2 regions of the Paenibacillus sp. PvP094 genome follow, and region 1 is predicted to be linked to the other one. Evidence: riboswitches for the same ligand, from Rfam matches in the RefSeq annotation. Region 1 holds a riboswitch; the other holds the start of a gene.
The links. A riboswitch is a leader RNA that binds a small molecule or an ion and turns the genes downstream of it on or off. The one in region 1 is predicted to bind ZMP and ZTP.

Region 1 (9,784 bases):
GTAGGGACACGCCATGAAGTTCCAGATTGAACGGCAGCATCAATCCGATTCCTTCAGGAAGCTCAAGTTCACCTTCAGCAGGGAAGGCAACGCTGCCTTTGGAAGTTTCCAATTCGATTCGTATTTTACGGCGGGGCAGGTCGATCTGGTCCTGAAAATTATTCAGAAAAACAAAGCCTGAGCCGTCCTGATGTCTGACACACCAGCGTAGTGTCTCTGTATCTGTCGGATCGATGGTAGACTGTCCCTCAGGCAGAACCGTTTTCATCGGAGCAAGGACCGATCCGAAAGATTCAAGAAACAAAGAGATGGCGCGGATGCGGTCATAAGATGCACCGACTCTGCCGAACTCACCCAAGGGAGACTGGTAGTCATACGTAATTTTCGGCAAGAATTGCTCATTGAGATAACTCTTCTTGCCGACGGGGTTGGAGCCGCCATGATACATGTAATAACCGAGCAGATTGCTGCCGCTGGCCAGTTTGACAAGGGTCATGGCTTCAATACTGTTTTCCGGGACGTATGGCCTCACATTATAACTGACTTGCATACCACCAGCCATTTCGCAATACGCAACGGGATATTCAGGCGTGTCGAAATGAACGGGCTCCGCCGGAGTAATATGAAGATCGCGATATACAAATTCCTTGCTTGGAGGCTGGTCAGGCAGCCAGGACGTATAGGCGTAACCTGCAAGCATGGGCAAAAAGCCTTCCTCAGGAACGGCTGCCCCGCCCCAAGCGGTCGCCGTGAAGAACAGAGGACGAATGCCTGCTTCCTCGGCAATGCGGCGCAGTTCAGCCAGATGAGCTGTACCTCCAGTTCCGGAGGACAGAAACTTACCGGTTTTGTAACCCCAGGCTTCATTCGGTGCTCCGGCGTGCATGAATTCATTTTCCAACTGCACAGCTATAACGGGTCCTCCGTCCTGATACAGGCTGCCTTTCATCTGACTGGCGATTTCCCGATACAGTCTGCGTGTCAGCTTCAGATATCCGGGATCATTGGAGCGGATCTCAATAGGCTTGGAAACTACCCAATCCGGAATTCCTCCATTGCGAACTTCGCCGTGGCAGAATGGACCAATACGAAGGATGAGGGGCAGATCCAGTTTGGCACACAGATCGATGAAATGGCGCAGGTTTCGATTTCCACCCCATTCAAAAATCCCTTCTTCTTCCTCATGAAAATTCCAAAATACATATGTAGCGACGATATGAATTCCACCGGCCTTCATTTTCAGCAGCTCTTCTTCCCAGTACAAGTATGAAAACCTGGAGAAGTGAAATTCACCTACGATCGGGATGAAGGGCTCGCCATTACGAGTCATATAATAATTGGTGAATCCAAAGGCATCTCCTTTGGGATTGGTTCCACCATGCATACCCAATTTTCCCGGATGGATTTTCTTACGGTCTGCATCTATTAATGATAATTTTGAGATGTGGCTCATTGCTGGGACAACCTCCTTGTGATATGTTCTTTACGATGAATTCTACTGTGTTCAAAAATAAAAGAAATATCGATACAGCTACATTTTAAATGGAACAGATCATAGCGAGGTAGTGTGATAATGGCTGAAAAACATGCGGATTATGCTATAGTTGGACACAGGTCCTTTGGAATATTGATCGCAGGTCATTATAAGGAGTTGAACGGATATGAGATTCATCGACCAACAGGGAGTATCGACTGGTTACTAATGTATACGCTTTCCGGTGAAGGGGAAATACAGCATGGCAAGAATTCGATAACCTGCACAGCGGGAGATGTGGCAATTCTTATGCCAGGGCTTCCGCACCATTATAGAACGAAGCAGGATCATTGGGAATTTATATGGGTACACTTCATACCCGATCCCAATTGGAGTACTTGGTTGAAGCTTCCCGAAACGTCAGCTCGTTTCATCTACCAGCGGATTGTTTCGGAAGACGCACAGCGTGATTTGCAGAATGCTCTTCAAAGATTGGTGCGTCACGGATTTTCGGAAGGCCGTTCGGAACAATATCGCAGATTATCCGAGCTGGCCCTGGAGGAGACGTTGATTCACATTCAACATACCTATCCACCGGATGTTCCGGTGACTATAGATCCTCGAATTGCGGAGATCATGCGGTATCTGCAGATGCATCCTGCGCAGAAGATAAGCATACCGGAACTTGCGAACCGATGCTGTTTATCCACCTCACGCCTCTCTCATTTATTTAAGGAGCAGGTAGGGGATACGATTCTAAATACCGTTCACAAGTTCAGGTTGGAGAAGGCAGCACAGCTTCTCGCCGGAACGAACCGGCAAATCGCAGAGATCGCTGCGGATGTCGGATTCGACTGCGGTATACATTTTACAAGAAAATTCCGTGAAGCCTTTGGCGAGACACCATCAGCATTTCGGAAACGAAAAAATAACCTTCAAGTGTGATTGTTAGATTGTTCTAATAAGCTGCTGAAGTGGAAGGCAAACCAAATGAAACGTTTATAATGTAAAATACGGTTATAGTATCAGAGGAGGACAAGTGCAGCATGAACCTTTTTCACATCCAATCCACCATACACGGAACTGATCGAACTGCAGCCTTCCTGGAAGATAACTTTATCGGGATCGATTGGCCAGCTACAGGGGATTTGGAACAGCTGTCGGCTGAAGAATGGAAAGAGCAAATCGGGCAGCATTATGTAATACCTGAATCGGAACTGAGCGGGGTAATAGGTACCCTACAGACGTTTATAAACATCATACAGGATGGAGATCATGTCTTAATTCATGACGATGAGTGGGTATATGTTGGAGATGTGGGTGATTACTTTTACGATGACTCCGTTAGTATTAGAGAAGGTTCGATATGTCATCGGCGAGGCGTAACGTGGTTGGGGCGAATTCCACTGACAGAGATAAACGATAAGGTACGTGCTCTGATTTCGAATGCTTCCATCATTTCAACATTCGAGTATCCACTTTCACAGGCTCAATTGGATCCGTGGCTTACAAGAACTCCCGAAACGGAAACGGCAGTTCAACATTCGATTGGCGTAGATGACGGGACAGTACAGGAAGCTCTAGGTGTACTTAAGAATGCATTACAGAGCGAAGATGAAGAACTTCGTATTCGTGCGGCGACGGCCATTTTACAATATGCCAAAAAATAAAAAGAACCTGAACAGATAAGAAGTAACGAAAATTGAATTAGCAGACGTACGCACTTTCAATGCACATTACCCCTTATGTCTTTACAGAAAGAAGCACGCAAAGCCCTCATGAAAAAAGTGAGCTTTGCGTACTTTCGTACATATTATGAGGTTTCTTTGGATTGCATGCAGGCTGATTTGATCGTGTGTTCGATCAGCGTAGCGATGGTTACGGGACCCACTCCACCCGGGACGGGTGTAATGGCAGATGACGGAGTCAAGCAGGATGAATAGTCCACATCACCGATATTGCCTTTATTGTAACCTGCATCAATGACAACTGCACCAGGTTTAATCCAGCTTCCTTTTACAAAACAGGGTTTGCCAACGGCAGCAATCACGATATCTCCCGACTTCACGATTTCTTCCAGATGGACGGTTTTGGAGTGACAGGTAGTTACCGTTGCATTTCGGTTAAGCAGCATGGCTGAAACGGGCTTACCCAGAATTGGACTTCTTCCTATGACCACAGCATGCTTGCCTTCGATTGGAACGTTATAGAAATCCAGAATACGGATAATCGCTTGTGGTGTGCAGGAAGGGAATGCGGCGACTCCAAAAGCATTTAACGCAAATCCTAGGGTGGTAACTCCATCCACGTCTTTTTCTATGCTAATTGCATCAAAAGCTGCTCTTTCATCGATATGATGCGGTACCGGGTGCTGCAACAGAATGCCATGTACGGATACATCTTCATTTAATTTGGTTATTTCCTGAATTAATTGTTCCGTTGTCGTCTCTGCAGGCAAAACCACTTTAATGGAATGTACCCCTATTCGGGCACATGCATTGCCTTTCATTCGTACATACGTTTCTGAAGAGGGGTCATCACCAACCAAAATAGTAGCTAGACAAGGCGTGATTCCTTGCTCCTTCAGGATGGCAACCTTCGAAGTCATCTCTTCCTTCATGAAGTCCGCTACCGTTTGTCCATTCAACATTAGCTTCTCTGTACTCATGCTCATCATCGCCCTTTCCAAATAAAAAGAGGCAAGGAAATAAAACTTCCTTACCTCTGCCCAGGCGTACGGCTTGATTAGACATCATATGCTCCCTCACGGTTCACCGTGTTCGCCAGTTACATATGACCATATTAAATTGATAGTACTTCATTTTGAAATGTACATCAATCCTTTTAACTTTTAGCTATACTTGGAACTGTGTGCAGATTGGTATATACTTTTTTGAGTTAAGAAGATTAAAAGGAGATTATAAGTAGTGTATATTAAAAAATGGCTAAGTGCTGTACTCATTATTCTTGCGACGATGCTGTTCGCAGGTTGTTCACTAGAATCGCTATCTGTAGATGAATCGTCCCAGACTCATGCTGTCTTGAATCAATTTGACGAAGTTGCCAATTATCTTGCCGAGCATCAGGAACTTCCGGATAATTATATTACCAAGAAGGAGGCCAGAGCTTTAGGCTGGGAACCAAGTGAAGGAAATTTGCAAGATGTGGCCCCAGGCAAAAGTATCGGCGGTGATATATTTCAGAATCGGGAAGGCTTGTTACCCAAGAAAAAGGGAAGAACGTGGTACGAGGCAGATATCAATTATTCCGGGGGAACCCGGGGAAGTGACCGAATTCTCTATTCCAGTGATGGCTTAATATACAAGACAACCGATCATTATCGCACGTTTGAACAAATCAAATGACCAAAGGTAGGATGGTATGAAGACAGTAATCATTGATGGAAATGATATTCATGGAAAAGAAGAGCTGCATGATATTCTTCAGGCGAAGCTGGGGTTAGATGACTCTTACGGGCGGAATCTCGATGCGTTATGGGATGTCATTACAGGCTTCATTTCAATTCCACTAACCATTCAATGGGTTAATTTTGAGGCCAGCAGGGCTGTGCTTGGAGAATACGCTGATCAGCTAGTGGAGTTAATGCGTGACGCAGAAGAAGAGCTGGATCAGTTTCAATTGGATCTGAATATGTAAAAATCAAACGGGCAGTCCGCTGAGGACTGCTTTTTTTATTGTGCAACATGTTTCATGAGACTTCCGTTAATGAGTTTAGGAATATCCATAGGAGGTGAGGGTCATCCCAAGGAAGTTATTGTACTTCTTTTATGTTCTATCACTGGTTAGTCTGACTACATCTTGTGCAAGCACGTTTACGAATACAGAGGCTGATAACAGTCTAAGCGGACTATATCTTGCAGCATTGGAAGAGGTCATATCAACAGATTCAGCTCTTAATCGATCGATGGAGTATATATCAATAGACTATGATCGGACACCTGCATTAAGTGATTCTGATGGACAACATATAATGAAGTTCTTACGAACGAAATATAAGGTGGACGTTTATAACCTAACTTATGAACAATTGCTTAAGCAAGGTTTATATGAAAGTAATGAAAGCAATCTCCGAGGAATTTTACTGCGGATCGAAAAGTTTGAGCTGGCGGACGAGCAGAATGAGGCCACACTTGTGGTAAGTAAATATCGTTCGAATGAGGGTTCCATCGCTGTAAAAATAACGCTGCAGTATAGGGATAACAATTGGATGGTAGTTGATCATGTTACCTTGAAAGAGAGCTAATACTGGATAAGGATTGCGAGGCTATAAAGTTCTCCGAACACTAAACAATCTGTCTTAAAAGTCGCCCATGGCGGCTTTTTTTGATCCTTGGAATGGAAGTCTGTCTGCGGGGTTAAACATTCAATTTAACACATTTTAAAAAGAGAACCAGAATTAGCTTGTCAAATAGACTGCATCATGATAAAGTGATAACGATTATCAATATCAATTAAAAAGGGTGGGTTTACATTGTTGAGACGATCTAATTCGATCTTGCTTATTTTGGCACTAACCGTGCTGCTGGTACTAAGTGCATGCGGTCAAACCGCCACGACGAGTACAGCAACCGATGCAAGTGCAAACACGGCAGAGCAGACAACTGACTCAGCATCAGCAGCTGACTCAGCGTCAACTGACGAAGGGGAGACAGTTACATACCAATCGGATGCGGGAGAAGTTGAGGTACCCAAAACACCGCAGCGTGTCATTGATTTGACGTCGTTTACGACAGGATACTTTGTAGCACTGGATGTTCCCGTGGTAGGAGCTCTGTCTGGAGCAATGGGCAATAAGTATATTAAGGATCAATTGATAAGTGAAGGAACAACTGATCTGGGTGAGCAGCCTACAGCGGAACAGCTGGTAAGCCTCAAACCGGATCTGATCATTGCTTATACGGGCACAGAGGGCCTTGATCAATTGTCTCAAATTGCCCCTGTGGTGCAGATCCAATATGGCAAACTCAACTATAAAGATCTTATGCTTGAACTAGGCAAGCTAACGAATAGGGAAGATGCAGCGAAAGCCTGGGTTACAAACTGGGAAGCGCAGATTAGCGAATGGAAACCCAAAGTAGAAGCCGCAGTCGGTGACCGCACTGTCTCCATTCTGAATCCATACGCGAAGGGATTGTACGTATTTGGTCATAACTATGGTCGTGGCGGTGAAATCCTCTATGGTGAATTTGGCTTGAAGGCCCCTACCAAGGCTCAGGCAGAAGCGATTGACAGCGGAACAGGCTTTGCTTCGATCTCCATGGAGGTGCTGCCGGAATATGCAGGTGACATCATCTTTACAAGCCCGTGGTCGGGCGATACAAGTGATGCCGAAGTCGTATACAGCAATACATTGTGGGAGAATCTGCCTGCTGTTAAAGAAGGACATGTCTTCCAGCTGGATAAAACTTCGGACACATATAACGACCCTATCACTTTGGAAGGACAATTGAAATTTATTACGGACAGCTTGCTTTCTGTGAAGTAAGCAGTAGAAGAACACTCCTGACCGTCACGAAGTGACGGAGGAGTGTTATTTTTTATAGCTGAATTATAATACGTAGGATTCTCCATCCTCAGGAACAGCAATGTTACTGGTGATTCCTTTATCCTTCAAAAAGCTTCTTAAGTCTTCTCTGGAAAGACCCCAATGGTTAACTGCTTCCATGTGGACTACAATGATTTTCGCGTCTGGTGCAGCTTGGTATACTTTATAGATATCGTCTATGCCCATAACCAAGGAACCACCCTCCAGAAACTGATTATCTCCTCCATTAACAACAAGAACTTCAGGTTTGTGAGTGTGGATCACTTCTTGAACAGATTCGACCCAAACGGTGTCCCCTGCTACATATAAAGTCTGCTCACTAGTGTGTTTAAAGACTACACCACATACTTCGCCAGCAAGCTTCAAGACTTCTCCTCTCCCATGCTCCCCTTTTGTTTTAAAAAGTTGAATGCCCTGAAATACTGAATTTTCATGAAGAATCTCTACGTTGTTAAAGCCAGCATTTTTAACTTCAGACGCATCAGCTTCGTTCTGTACAAACATTTTGATGTCTTTGGGCAGCGCTTCTTTTGCGGCATCATCAAAGTGGTCCAAATGAAGATGGGTAACGATCACCGCGTCGATACCACGGACTATATTTTCAATAGTTGTCGGAAGGTCGACCAATGGATTCTTCTGATCCTGCCTCGCAGAATTTGGGAATGGAGGATACACACCCTTGTCAGCCAGGAATGGATCAATTAAAAAGTGTTGTCCTGCATATTCAACGATAATCGTAGCATTTCGGATTTGAGTTATTTTCATTGTAATTCTCCTTTGATCATGAATATATAAATAGCTTACACGCTCCGGATTTCTGCGTACATGCATAGAATCAAGTCTTTCTTCTCATTTACTTGAATAATGAAAGTATTTCTTTTCATGATGGGTTTGTATGTAGAATAGAGTAAGCTTTACTTATCTCATGAATTGGGTTTTCATTGGTGATGATACTAAATTAAAAGGGGTAGGATAACGAGTGCTCGATCACATAGATGAATTAATTATTAAAGAGCTGTCCGCGAACAGTCGCATTACGATGAAAAAGTTGGGGGAGAAAGTTCATCTAACTGGACAAGCAGCTGCTTCGAGAGTGTTGAAGCTTGAGGAAAACGGAGTTATTGAAAAATACACCGTCCAAGTAAATCAAGTCAAACTAAACTGTTTAATCCATGCGTTTATCACGATCAAACTGACGAATCCACATCATCAGTCGTTTCTGTCTTTTGTTAAAACTGAAAATGATTTTGTACTAAATAACTATAAAGTGAGCGGAAACGGATGCTACATTCTGGAGGCCAGATTTCCATCCAATGAAGTGTTGGATCAATTCCTTGTTCGTTTAAACGAACATGCGAACTATAGTCTATCCATTGTCATTAACAAGCAAAATTGAATAAGAAACAAGAATAAAGATGCCTGATCCCGCCAGCTCTGACCATCGGAGAGCACTGGATTTGGATCAAGCATCCTTATTATTAGTCTATACGTACGAGACATGATAGCGCTTTTTTGTCCGAATCATCGACTTAGTCATCGGAATACACAGTTGCGTTGAAACTTTCGGGTCCGAGTCGGACATTGCTTACGCCGGTATCCGGACCATAGGAGAATGTCGCATAGACAGAATAAACGAGTTGACCATTTCCCGGTGCAGTTACGTTATAATCGGAGCCCGTAAAACTGAGCACACACGGGCTAAAGAAAGGGTTGCCGAGGACAGTCTTTTCTGCACGATACACCAGCTGCTGCGAAGCTCCCAGACCACGATATACCTCAATGGCAAGAGAACCGTTGTTAAATAACTGATTGGCGGTTACCGTTACTATACCTGAGAAAAGTGTGCGGATGGTTGGTCCCGGATTACTTATTTGCAGTCCAACTTGGGCGAACAATAACGGAACGCCGTTTGTGAAACTGGGAGTGAGAACGCCCTGTCCCCCTTTAGAGCCTTGAGAAGTTCTTGCATCTAATGTCTTAACCATTTGAAGTCCTCCTTTCTTCGAAGCTAAGGAGTAATCGAAACGTAGAGTTAATCGTCGCTGTAAGCGACCGCATTGAAGCACTCCGGTCCAAGACGGGTGGCTTGTTCTGATGCGGATACAGGGACGAACGTTGCAAAGCAGGAGTAGATGATCTGCCCATTGGCTGGTGCAGGCACATTGTATTCTGAACCTTCAAAGCTCGCCAAAATCGTACTGTCGTTAGGAAACACAGGCTGGGAAACCACATAGATCGGTTGGCCCGTATAAGTTGCCCCTCTGAATATTTCAAAACGAATAGAAGAAGGCAAGGAAGACACATTGGACACCGAGATCCGATAGGTCCCATTAAATTGCGTTCGAATGATCGGCCCCGGATTGAAAATATTGAGTCCAACAACTCCGAGCAGGGTAGGTGTATTTGCGCCAAGTGGGACGTTGAGCGGGGTAATGCCTGCTGACCCCAGTGACGTACGGGCGTCAAGTGTACGAACCATAGCAATTCCTCCAATCTATCATTTTGTCATATGATATGTTGCTCAGTGGAAGGAGTTGTCCGCTTAGCGGCAAGAACTTTAAGCTGCTCCAGAGAGATACAGCATGAATCAAACGAATTTTTATTTGGAGACTTGAAACGAACGTGTATACTTGAGGAAAAGAGTAAGTTGCCAATTAAACCAACGGACTAACTTTATTCTATATAGGAGGAATTTACTTGAAAGAATTTGAAGATTTTCTGGCACGGATGGATAACCCCGAACA
Region 2 (9,784 bases), 2.9 Mb from region 1:
ATCGACAATGTTCTCGATACGGATCTTTTTATTCACACGGCCTCCGAATTCACGGGCTACCGCTTCTTTTTCTTCATCATTCAATGCATAAGTCGAGTAAACGCGAGCATCGGCAATGCCGAGCGAGTCGCCCTCGATCTTCAGATAATCACTCAAAAGAGCTTCCAGCAGTTCAACACGGCCACGCTCAATCAGGAGCAGAACCGTGCGCAGAACAGGTTCGGACACTTTACCTTCAAGGCTCGCATGAAGCACGTTCCGCTTGGCTTCATCAGAGATGTTAGGAGATACGATGAACTTGATGATCTCGGTATCCCCAGTCAATCCGCTGACAACCGCACGCAGTTCCTGTTCAACTTCAAGTACCTGCTGCTGCTGGAGAGCGACTTCGAACAATGCTTTCGCATAACGCTTGGCAACTATCGTATCGCGGCTCATTGTCGGCCCCCTACCTCATTGAGGTATTGGTTCACAAGCTCTTCTTGTGCTGGACCGTTCTCAACTTCTTTTTTGATCAATTTGGAAGCAATCTGAACGGAAGCTGTACCCAGTTCGCTGCGAAGCGCTGCAACTGCTTTGTTCTTCTCGCTTTCAATTTCACGTACCGCATCGTCTTTCAGACGATTAGCTTCAGCTTTTGCGTCAGCCAGAATTGACTCAGCCTGTTTGCCGCCCGTTTGTTTGGACTGTTCAATGATGTCGTGAGCTTCCTTGCGCGCTTGCTCCAGAGCTTGTTTTTGTTCCTCCACATAGGCAATGGCCTGTTCCCGAGTCTGAGCAGCCTCATTCATCTGCGTCAGCACGAGTTCACGACGTTTTTCCATGATGGAGAACAAAGGACCGAAAGCATAACGGCTAAGCAGCCAATATAAAATTGCAAATGCGATAATCGCAAGAAGCGTATTTTCCCATACGAAACTCAATCTGTTCACTCCTTCCTGGAGGTATCCTTGAAACGTTCATCCGCATGAACGGACATTACCTAAAAAGAAGGCGCGGATGGCTATGGCCTTCCCCGCCAAACCTTATCAATTTAATTAAGCCGCACCATAGAACATGAACGCGAGTACCACACCGATGATCGGCAATACCTCGATCAGACCTACCCCGATAAACATTGTTGTTTGAAGAGTGGATTTTGCTTCCGGTTGACGGGCAATTCCTTCTACTGTCTTGCTGATTACCATACCGTTACCGATACCTGCGCCAAACGCGCCCAGTCCTGCAACAATTGCTGCTGCGATTAATGCCATTGCTCCCATTTGTATATCCTCCTTAAAATTATAAATCAAATTTTTTATTGTTCAGCCTGGTGAAGAAATCTTCGTAGGGCTTGGAACTTAATGTTCGTCGTGCGTCTCGATGCTCTGTGAAATGTACACCATCATCAAGATTACAAAAACAAATGCCTGGATCGCGCCGATAAAGATACTAAAGCCTTGCCACACCATCAGCAAAGGAATGGCAGCTATTGCGCCAAACACTTTAAACGTGGTCAGCTTCAGGATCGTTGCGATCAGTACCTCACCCGCGAAGATATTCGCGAATAGACGCATACCGTGTGTCAGCAGCTTGGATGCCGTTTCAATCAAGTTGATGGGCAAGAACAAGGCGAATGGCTGAAGGTAGTGCTTGAGATAACCTCTCGTGTTGCGGAATAATCCGAGTCCATGAGATACCATGAACGCAACAAGTGCTAGTCCCATCGTTACTGACAAGTCAGCGGTAGGTGATTTCCACCAAGCCAGCTCAACGTGTGGATGTGCTTCAGGATCTTTGGCATGCGCTTCTTCAAACGCATCGACCGCTGTAACGATCGGCTGATTGAACACCTGTGCCTGGCTGACCTCCGTAACTTCAGTAACTGCCTGGAACGGAAGCCCCAGCATGTTACCGACAAAGATGAACATAATCATGGAAAGCGCGAGAGAGATAAAATGTTTCCCTTTCTTCATATCCATCGTGCTGGAAATCAGATTGCGGACGAATTCGACTGCCCACTCCATAAAATTTTGCAGCTTGCCGGGGTTCTCAACGGACAATCTCCGTGTAGCCAGGACAGCAAAAATAAAAACGAGGGCACCTGTAACGACCAACATTAACACAACCGATAAATCCAGTCGAAATCCGCCAAGCATAATAATTGGAGCTTCATGCATATTTTTCTCACCCCTTTCTCGACTTGAAAGCTGCAGCACCTAACATCATTCTGCTCTGCGGGAATAGACGATCCCTATAATCAGTAAGGAAAATTGCGCAATGACCAGACCGCCTGCAACCGCATATGTATTGAAATACTGCGGAAAGCGCATCGATATGTATATACCGAGCACAGCGAGTGCCGCTCTTGTCAAAAATCCCAGGTTCACACGCTTCAAGTTACCTTCTGCCGCATCATCAGACATTTTCCTTACTTTGTAGCCCAAGTAAAATGCATTGATCCAGCTAATTCCTGTACCCAGGGCCAGTCCCAAAGCAATTGTCTCCACACGTGGCATAAAGGCCGCTGCGAGAAAACAAATCATAAGAAAGTACATGACGGAAACAGTCATCCATCTGCGGTATCTGGTTAGTTCACTCATCACTTTCCCCCATGAATTTTTTCGCGATAAAGTAGATGCTCACTCCACCTGCCGCCAGAAAAAAGAGAACGCTTACGGCGATCCATATTCCGTTACCTCCAATGGTCTTGTCCAACCAGGAGCCAGCGTAATATCCGGCAACAGCGAGAACAGCAATCTCGATCCCAAAAGCTGTCACGAGCCCCATCGCTTTCCATACATTGTTGTCATGGTTACGGGATGAATTTGGTTTGTTCGAATCGGCCATTTTCCACGCCACCCTTGCAATCCCAGTTAATTTTACTGAATGATGAGAGCCTTTGTCAATTGATTGATTTTAGCGTTTTAAAGGGTAAAACGACGGGTTTACAGGCCCCCGGGAGCCCATAAACCCGCGTAAACCGTACAGTTTAACTGTATGCTGTACCCTTTATGATTCAGTCAGAAAAAAACGAATTATTTTTTGAATTTTCTGTGAAATGATTCCGGACGCTCACTATTTACGCCAAAATGGTGCAAAATCGCATTGACAATTCTTTCCGATGCATGTCCATCACCGTATGGATTGGCAGCTTGACTCATGCTTGCATACAGCGTTTCATCTGTAAGCAGAGCTTTGGTCCGTTCATAAACACGTTCCTCATCCGTACCCACCAGTTCCAACGTTCCAGCCTCGATGCCTTCAGGGCGCTCCGTTGTATCCCGCAGAACCAGCACGGGCACACCAAACGAAGGCGCTTCTTCCTGCAAACCGCCTGAATCGGTCAAAATCAAGTGAGTATGCGGATAAAAGTTATGCAAATCCACCACGTCTAGTGGATCAATTAATTGAATACGGGGGTGATTCCCCAAAATCGCGTGAGCCGGCTCCTTCACAGCAGGACTTGGATGCACCGGGTACACGATGGCAATATCTTCGAACTCGTCGGCAATCCGTTTGACGGCCTGGAAAATGTTGCGGTGAGGCTCGCCTTGGGATTCACGGCGGTGAGCTGTCATCAGCACAAGACGTTTGCCCTGTGCCCATTTAAGTACCGGATGTGTGTAATCCTGCCGTACTGTATATTGAAACACATCTGTTACCGTGTTGCCTGTGACATAGGTACTAGACTCCGGTTTATTTTCTTTGGCAAGGTTGGAGAACGACCAGTCTGTCGGTGCAAAATGCAAGTCTGCAAGTACGCCGGTCAACTGGCGGTTCATTTCCTCCGGATACGGAGACAGCTTGTTCCACGTACGAAGGCCTGCTTCCACATGGCCCACCTGAATCTGCTGCAGAAACGCTGCATAGCTGGCTACAAACGTAGTCAGCGTATCCCCGTGAACAAGCACGATATCAGGTTTTGCTTCGCGCAGTACAGGCTCCAGGCCACCAAGCACACGAATCGTGATTTCATTCAGCGTTTGGCGATCTTTCATCACGTCCAGATCATAGTCCGGTTGAATGTTAAACACTTCTAGAACCTGATCCAGCATTTGACGATGTTGTGCGGTCACACAGACGATGGATTCGATAGATTCGGGATGTTTCTGAAGTTCCAAAATAAGCGGAGCCATCTTGATGGCTTCCGGACGAACTCCGAATATCGTCATGACTTTAATTTTCTTGGACATTCAAGCAAAGCCCCTTTTCTATTCAGCATGCAGCATGCTTATTTAGTGCCGTACAGACGGTCTCCTGCATCTCCCAGTCCTGGGACGATATAACCGTGATCATCCAGACGATCATCCAGTGCAGCCACGTAGATGTCCACATCCGGGTGCGCGTCCTGAACTGCTTTTACACCTTCAGGTGCTGCCACAAGGTTCATCATTTTGATTTGGGTGCAGCCGCGTTTTTTGAGCACGTCAATTGCAGCAATGGCAGATCCGCCAGTTGCCAACATTGGGTCGATGACAATCAACTCACGCTCCGTAACATCCGTAGGAAGCTTCGTGTAGTATTCAACAGGTTGCAGTGTTTCCGGGTCACGGAACAAACCAACATGTCCTACTTTTGCCGCAGGAAGCAGTTTAACAACGCCATCCAGCATTCCCAGACCTGCACGCAGGATTGGTACCAGACCAAGCATACGTCCAGAGATGACTTTCCCTTGTGTTTCAGCTACAGGTGTTTGCACATCAATAGATTCGAGCGGAATCTCTCTTGTAATCTCGTACGCCATCAGCGTGGCCACTTCATCCACCAATTCGCGGAAATCTTTCGTATTCGTACGCATGTCGCGTATAAACGTCAGTTTGTGTTGAATCAAGGGGTGATCACATATTACTAATTTTCCCATCTAATTTGTCCCTCCGGTAAGTTCTTCATGTACAGCATTACCAATAATGCCTAATTATCATTCATAGGCCCGATAAATCCTGTATATTATATCATCACCTACACCGAATTACACCATCAAAGGACATGTAATCATTACAGAAAACCGAATACTATAAAAATAGGACCGGAAACTTGGCATGTTCCGGTCCTTTTTGCTCTAGTTGTACAATAATTCCATGTGTCGATGGACTAGTATTTCAGATCTGTGTACAGCGGGAATTGGTCTGTCAGAGCCGTTACTTCCGCACGAGCCTCATCCAGTTTCGCTGTATCTTTTGGATTTTTCAATGTTTTGGCAATGATTTTACCAATAGCAACCATGGCTTCTTCGTTCATGCCACGGGAAGTAGCTGCCGGAGTACCAATACGAATGCCGCTCGTTACAAACGGGCTGGTCGGATCAAATGGAATTGCATTTTTGTTCACGGTAATACCGATGGAATCGAGGACATGCTCAGCTTCCTTACCTGTGATGTTCACGCTGCGAGTGTCGATCAGCATCAAGTGGTTGTCTGTACCGCCGGATACAATGTTCAATCCTTCGGCAATCAGTGTTTCAGCCAAAACCTGAGCGTTTTTCACTACGTTTTGTGCATAAGTTTTAAATGAAGGCTGCAGGGCCTCACCCAGTGCTACCGCTTTGGAAGCAATAACGTGCATCAAAGGTCCACCTTGGGAACCTGGGAATACCGCTTTATCAATCGCAGCTGCCCAGGATTTGCGGCACAGGATCATACCGCCACGAGGTCCGCGCAGCGTTTTGTGTGTTGTCGTTGTTACGAAATGGGCATGAGGAACCGGGCTCGGATGCAATCCGGCAGCAACCAGTCCTGCAATGTGGGCCATGTCCACCATGAACAATGCACCTACATCGTTTGCGATAGAAGCGAGTTTTTCAAAATCAATCGTACGCGGGTATGCACTTGCGCCTGCAACAATCAGACGAGGACGGTGCTTGAACGCTGCTTTGCGCACTTCATCGTAATCGATCAGGAACGTATCTTCCTGTACGCCATAGGCCACGAAGTTGTAGAGCAAACCAGATGCATTCACTGGGCTACCGTGAGTCAAGTGTCCACCATGAGCAAGGTTCATGCCCAGCACCGTGTCACCAGGTTTCAACGCTGCAAGATATACTGCCATATTCGCTTGTGCTCCCGAGTGAGGCTGTACGTTTACGTGCTCAGCGCCAAACAGTTCCTTCGCGCGGTCACGTGCGATATCTTCCACAACATCCACATGCTCGCAGCCACCATAATAACGTTTGCCTGGGTATCCTTCAGCGTACTTGTTTGTCAGTACAGATCCAAGTGCCTCAATTACCGCTTCACTTACGATGTTCTCGGATGCAATCAGCTCAATGTTGTTCTGTTGGCGTTTCAACTCCAAATTCATCGCTTCAAGTACTGCAGGGTCATTCTTACGCAATTGTTCCATGTTTAAATTCCTCCCAGTATATTAGTGAAGTTATAAAGCAAAATTAAAAGGTTACACTCGCCACTCCGAACGCAGCACAATCTTCCGATCGCTGTTATCCCCAGATTTTTTGAATCCCCCTTTAAAGGGGAAATCCGGTGATAGCCTATGCTTCCGATGTAGCTTTCTTTCAGAAAGCTTTTAGGCGAGCACTTCGTTTCTCCAGATTTGTCCTGCACTCTCCGTTTTCGTGTAAACATTAATTTCGCTTTATAGTAGGTTGAAGATTTAGTCGCAAAATGTCGAATCTGGTTGCTCTTCCATCTGATACACCGCACGTTCGCCGCCAATCAGCTTCGGACGGGTCAAGGCTGTCGTCACACGGGCTTCCCCAATGTAGCGAAGCGCTGTACGGAAGGGAACTGCCACATGCCGCAAGTGCATGCCAATCATGGTTTCCCCGATATCCACTCCCGCATGAGCCTGCACATGTTCAGCCAGGCAAGGATCACTCAGCGAGCGATAAGCTGCGGATGCCATGGAACCGCCTGCCTTGGGAACCGGTACGGCACCCACTTCAGTCAAACCAAGACGTGTGAGCAATGAACGCTCCATCACCAGTGCGCGATTCAAGTGTTCACAGCACTGGAACACAGGCTCGAAACCGAATTCCTGCTGTACCTCGCGGATCCCTGCAAGAAGCTGCTGTGCTACATCAACGGCACCACTCGTACCGATCTTCTGGCCTGCAACCTCGCTTGTGCTTGTACCGATCACAACAATCTGTCCAGGTCCAAGCTTTCCGGCAAGTGCCAGTTCACGCAGAATGGATGCGGTCTGTTCCTGCAATCCGGGTTGTTCCGAATCTAACTCAATAGTCATCCTATCGCCTCCCGATAAAATCATGCCTGACTTCCTCACGGCAGCCCGCTCTTGTATTCATGCACGGCATCTCAGGTACTATTATAGCGAATAATCAGATGAAAGACGAAAAAAAGAGCAGTCTGCGGGTATCGCAGAATTGCTCTTTTGCCCAGGCGACCGGCCGTTTGTTCCGGTGCTCCATTGTGGTTGTGCCCACTTCGTCGCCAGTTACACCGGATCCCTGTTTTCCCCTTCATCATAAAACAACCCACGCTTAAAATCAACGGGTAATTTACACTACATGTTCGTTTTTGCATATAAAAATAAATTTGGAAATGGTTCATCACTGCCCAATTACATTGCCCTGCACAACACCGGTTTATCCCAACTTGTCCAGAAGCCGATCCAATGCCGTCCTGATCTCTGCAGCAGCTATATTATAATCGTCACGACTGCCCCCGAATGGGTCGGATATATCAAAGCTTGGAATGCGCTGGCGGATCTCGATCACGCGCTCACGCTCTGATGCCAGAATCTCCTGACCGAGTGCACGCTTCAGTTCCAGTGTGGCGAACAGGCTGTCCAGTTCCTGAAGATCATTCAGAACCTGATTATCATTTTCCACATACTCTTTCAGCGTGTACGTCTTGTGTACCGAATCCGGAAAAACCTGCATGACATGCTGTTTATGGCTTCGCGTTAACGTAAGGACCAAATCCGCCCAGCCAATCAGGCTCGCGTCAAGCTGGGTGGAATGCCCAGGCCCTTCCGCCTGGTGATCTCTTAATACAGCTTCGGCATGACGGGAAATCGGCATTCCCGATGCTGCCGCCACACCTGCAGAACGAACCTCTACCTGAATGCCGCGTTCTGCTGCCAGCTTGCGCAAAAGCCCCTCCGCCATGGGGCTGCGGCACGTATTCCCTGTACATACAAACAAAATATGTTTCATTGTGATAGCCTCCCCATTTCGCAAATGTTGTCGAATGATGCAATATTTTAATTTTAAATGATGAAAATTCAAAGAGTATCGTTATGACTGCTCAAGGGCTGCAACTGCTGCGCTCTATGACTATTAAAAAATAAACAACAGTCCAAATGCAAGCAGGATGGCTCCGCCAATCGCTTCACCATAATCACCAAGGTTCTGGCTCACTCGTCTTCCCAGCAGCAGACCCATGACGGACATGATTCCACCGCATGCACCAAAGGCAAGTACCGTCAGTACCAGATCACTGCTAAACATGCCGAGGGATACCCCAACGGAAAACGAATCCACACTCACACTGAGTGAAAATAAGATCACACCTAGCATGGAGCGATGGTCCACCAGCTTGGTGTCACCTTCACGAAATGCATTCAGAATCATGTGACCCCCAAGCAGAACGAGCAATCCGCCTGCAGCATACGTCGTGATGTCCCCAAGAAGTGAACTGACGTATTTCCCCGTGTACATACCGATCAGCGGCATGATCACATGGAACAGGGCCGTGACAAAACTGATTCGCAGCACATCACGCAAACGAATGCCTTTCATGCCGATCCCAATACCCAGCGAGAAGGCATCCAGCCCAAGGGCGACGGCCATAATCAAAATGGTTACCAACTGCCCCAGATGGGCAGACACATCCCACATTCCCATACCCCCAAGTCACGTAAAGGTTCTTGTACACGATATGCGGACAAGGACACAAACATGACGGGAGATAGAGAATGAATAGTCAGAGAGATGCAGGCAGGCGTGTCAAAAGAGGATTGGTCTAATCGGCAGGCCGTGGTTGGTGGTGCCTGCTGCCACGGCCTGCCGATCAGGTGGACCGGAGAGACGTCGTCAGCTCCGGTCATGGTGTTACTGGTCCCCAACCTGTATAAGTTGGTGACCAGCAGCCTTGAGCAGCCGATTCATGACGGCTGCTCCCAGCCCTTCGCGCGAGCAGGCTTCAGCCAAAATGTATGTGGCGCCCTGCTCATCGCAGCTGCGCAGCGCGGCGTACAGCCGGCGCGCTGCTTCTTCAAGCTCGCTGGCATCGCCCAGCGAGAATACGGCATCGGCGCGGTACTGCTCCGCGTGCTCGGCGAACGCCAGCACCGCGGTGCGCTCTCCGCGCTGCGCCGCCTCCGCGAGGGCGGCGCTGATCCAGGCCGCCACGGCTGGCGGCGGCCCCTCTACCACGCACAGCGACCCTGTGGGCGCATAGTGCGTGTACTTCATGCCCGGCGAGCGCGGCGCCGGGCTGCCTTCGCCTTCGGACCCACCCGCGAGAATCGCCGGGTCCGTGGCGACACGGGCGGCAACGGCGGACAATTGTTCCGCCGTAATGCCGCCAGGGCGCAGGATGGTGACGGTACCGTCGTCACCGACCTGCACTACCGTGGACTCGACGCCCACACCCGTGGGGCCGCCGTCCACGATGCCGCCGATGCGGCCAGCCAGATCCTCGCTTACATGTGAAGCGAGCGTCGGGCTTGGCCGCCCGGATCGGTTAGCGCTTGGCGCAGCCACCGGGCACGCCGCCGCTGCGAGCAGCTGCAGAGCAACTGGGTGATCCGGCATGCGGACACCCACCGTATCCAAGCCAGCCGTAACCCGCGGGGATACGGCGCCTGGCTTAACAGGCAG

Region 2: another riboswitch for ZMP and ZTP. It lies ahead of ABIC22_RS12160 (TIGR01440 family protein); the one in region 1 lies ahead of ABIC22_RS25190 (bifunctional 5,10-methylenetetrahydrofolate dehydrogenase/5,10-methenyltetrahydrofolate cyclohydrolase).

Annotation. Positions count from the first base shown of each region.
Region 1 covers NZ_JBEPOM010000001.1:5,543,863-5,553,646, reverse strand. Annotated here, with positions in the region: gene ABIC22_RS25205 (beta-galactosidase) at 1-1,453, opposite strand, end outside; gene ABIC22_RS25200 (helix-turn-helix domain-containing protein) at 1,574-2,419, shown strand; gene ABIC22_RS25195 (hypothetical protein) at 2,521-3,144, shown strand; gene ABIC22_RS25190 (bifunctional 5,10-methylenetetrahydrofolate dehydrogenase/5,10-methenyltetrahydrofolate cyclohydrolase) at 3,288-4,142, opposite strand; ZMP/ZTP riboswitch at 4,194-4,275, opposite strand; gene ABIC22_RS25185 (ribonuclease) at 4,450-4,839, shown strand; gene ABIC22_RS25180 (barstar family protein) at 4,856-5,131, shown strand; gene ABIC22_RS25175 (hypothetical protein) at 5,466-5,738, shown strand; gene ABIC22_RS25170 (ABC transporter substrate-binding protein) at 5,967-6,980, shown strand; gene ABIC22_RS25165 (MBL fold metallo-hydrolase) at 7,044-7,805, opposite strand; gene ABIC22_RS25160 (Lrp/AsnC family transcriptional regulator) at 8,020-8,436, shown strand; gene ABIC22_RS25155 (hypothetical protein) at 8,570-9,025, opposite strand; gene ABIC22_RS25150 (hypothetical protein) at 9,073-9,519, opposite strand; gene ABIC22_RS25145 (iron chaperone) at 9,768-9,784, shown strand, end outside.
Region 2 covers NZ_JBEPOM010000001.1:2,637,893-2,647,676, reverse strand. Annotated here, with positions in the region: gene ABIC22_RS12205 (F0F1 ATP synthase subunit delta) at 1-438, opposite strand, end outside; gene atpF (F0F1 ATP synthase subunit B) at 435-923, opposite strand; gene atpE (F0F1 ATP synthase subunit C) at 1,038-1,262, opposite strand; gene atpB (F0F1 ATP synthase subunit A) at 1,341-2,159, opposite strand; gene ABIC22_RS12185 (ATP synthase subunit I) at 2,205-2,582, opposite strand; gene ABIC22_RS12180 (AtpZ/AtpI family protein) at 2,575-2,829, opposite strand; gene wecB (non-hydrolyzing UDP-N-acetylglucosamine 2-epimerase) at 3,018-4,175, opposite strand; gene upp (uracil phosphoribosyltransferase) at 4,214-4,843, opposite strand; gene ABIC22_RS12165 (serine hydroxymethyltransferase) at 5,074-6,321, opposite strand; gene ABIC22_RS12160 (TIGR01440 family protein) at 6,589-7,182, opposite strand; ZMP/ZTP riboswitch at 7,325-7,406, opposite strand; gene ABIC22_RS12155 (low molecular weight protein arginine phosphatase) at 7,544-8,116, opposite strand; gene ABIC22_RS12150 (manganese efflux pump MntP) at 8,240-8,800, opposite strand; gene ABIC22_RS12145 (hypothetical protein) at 8,764-9,009, opposite strand; gene ABIC22_RS12140 (L-threonylcarbamoyladenylate synthase) at 9,014-9,784, opposite strand, start outside.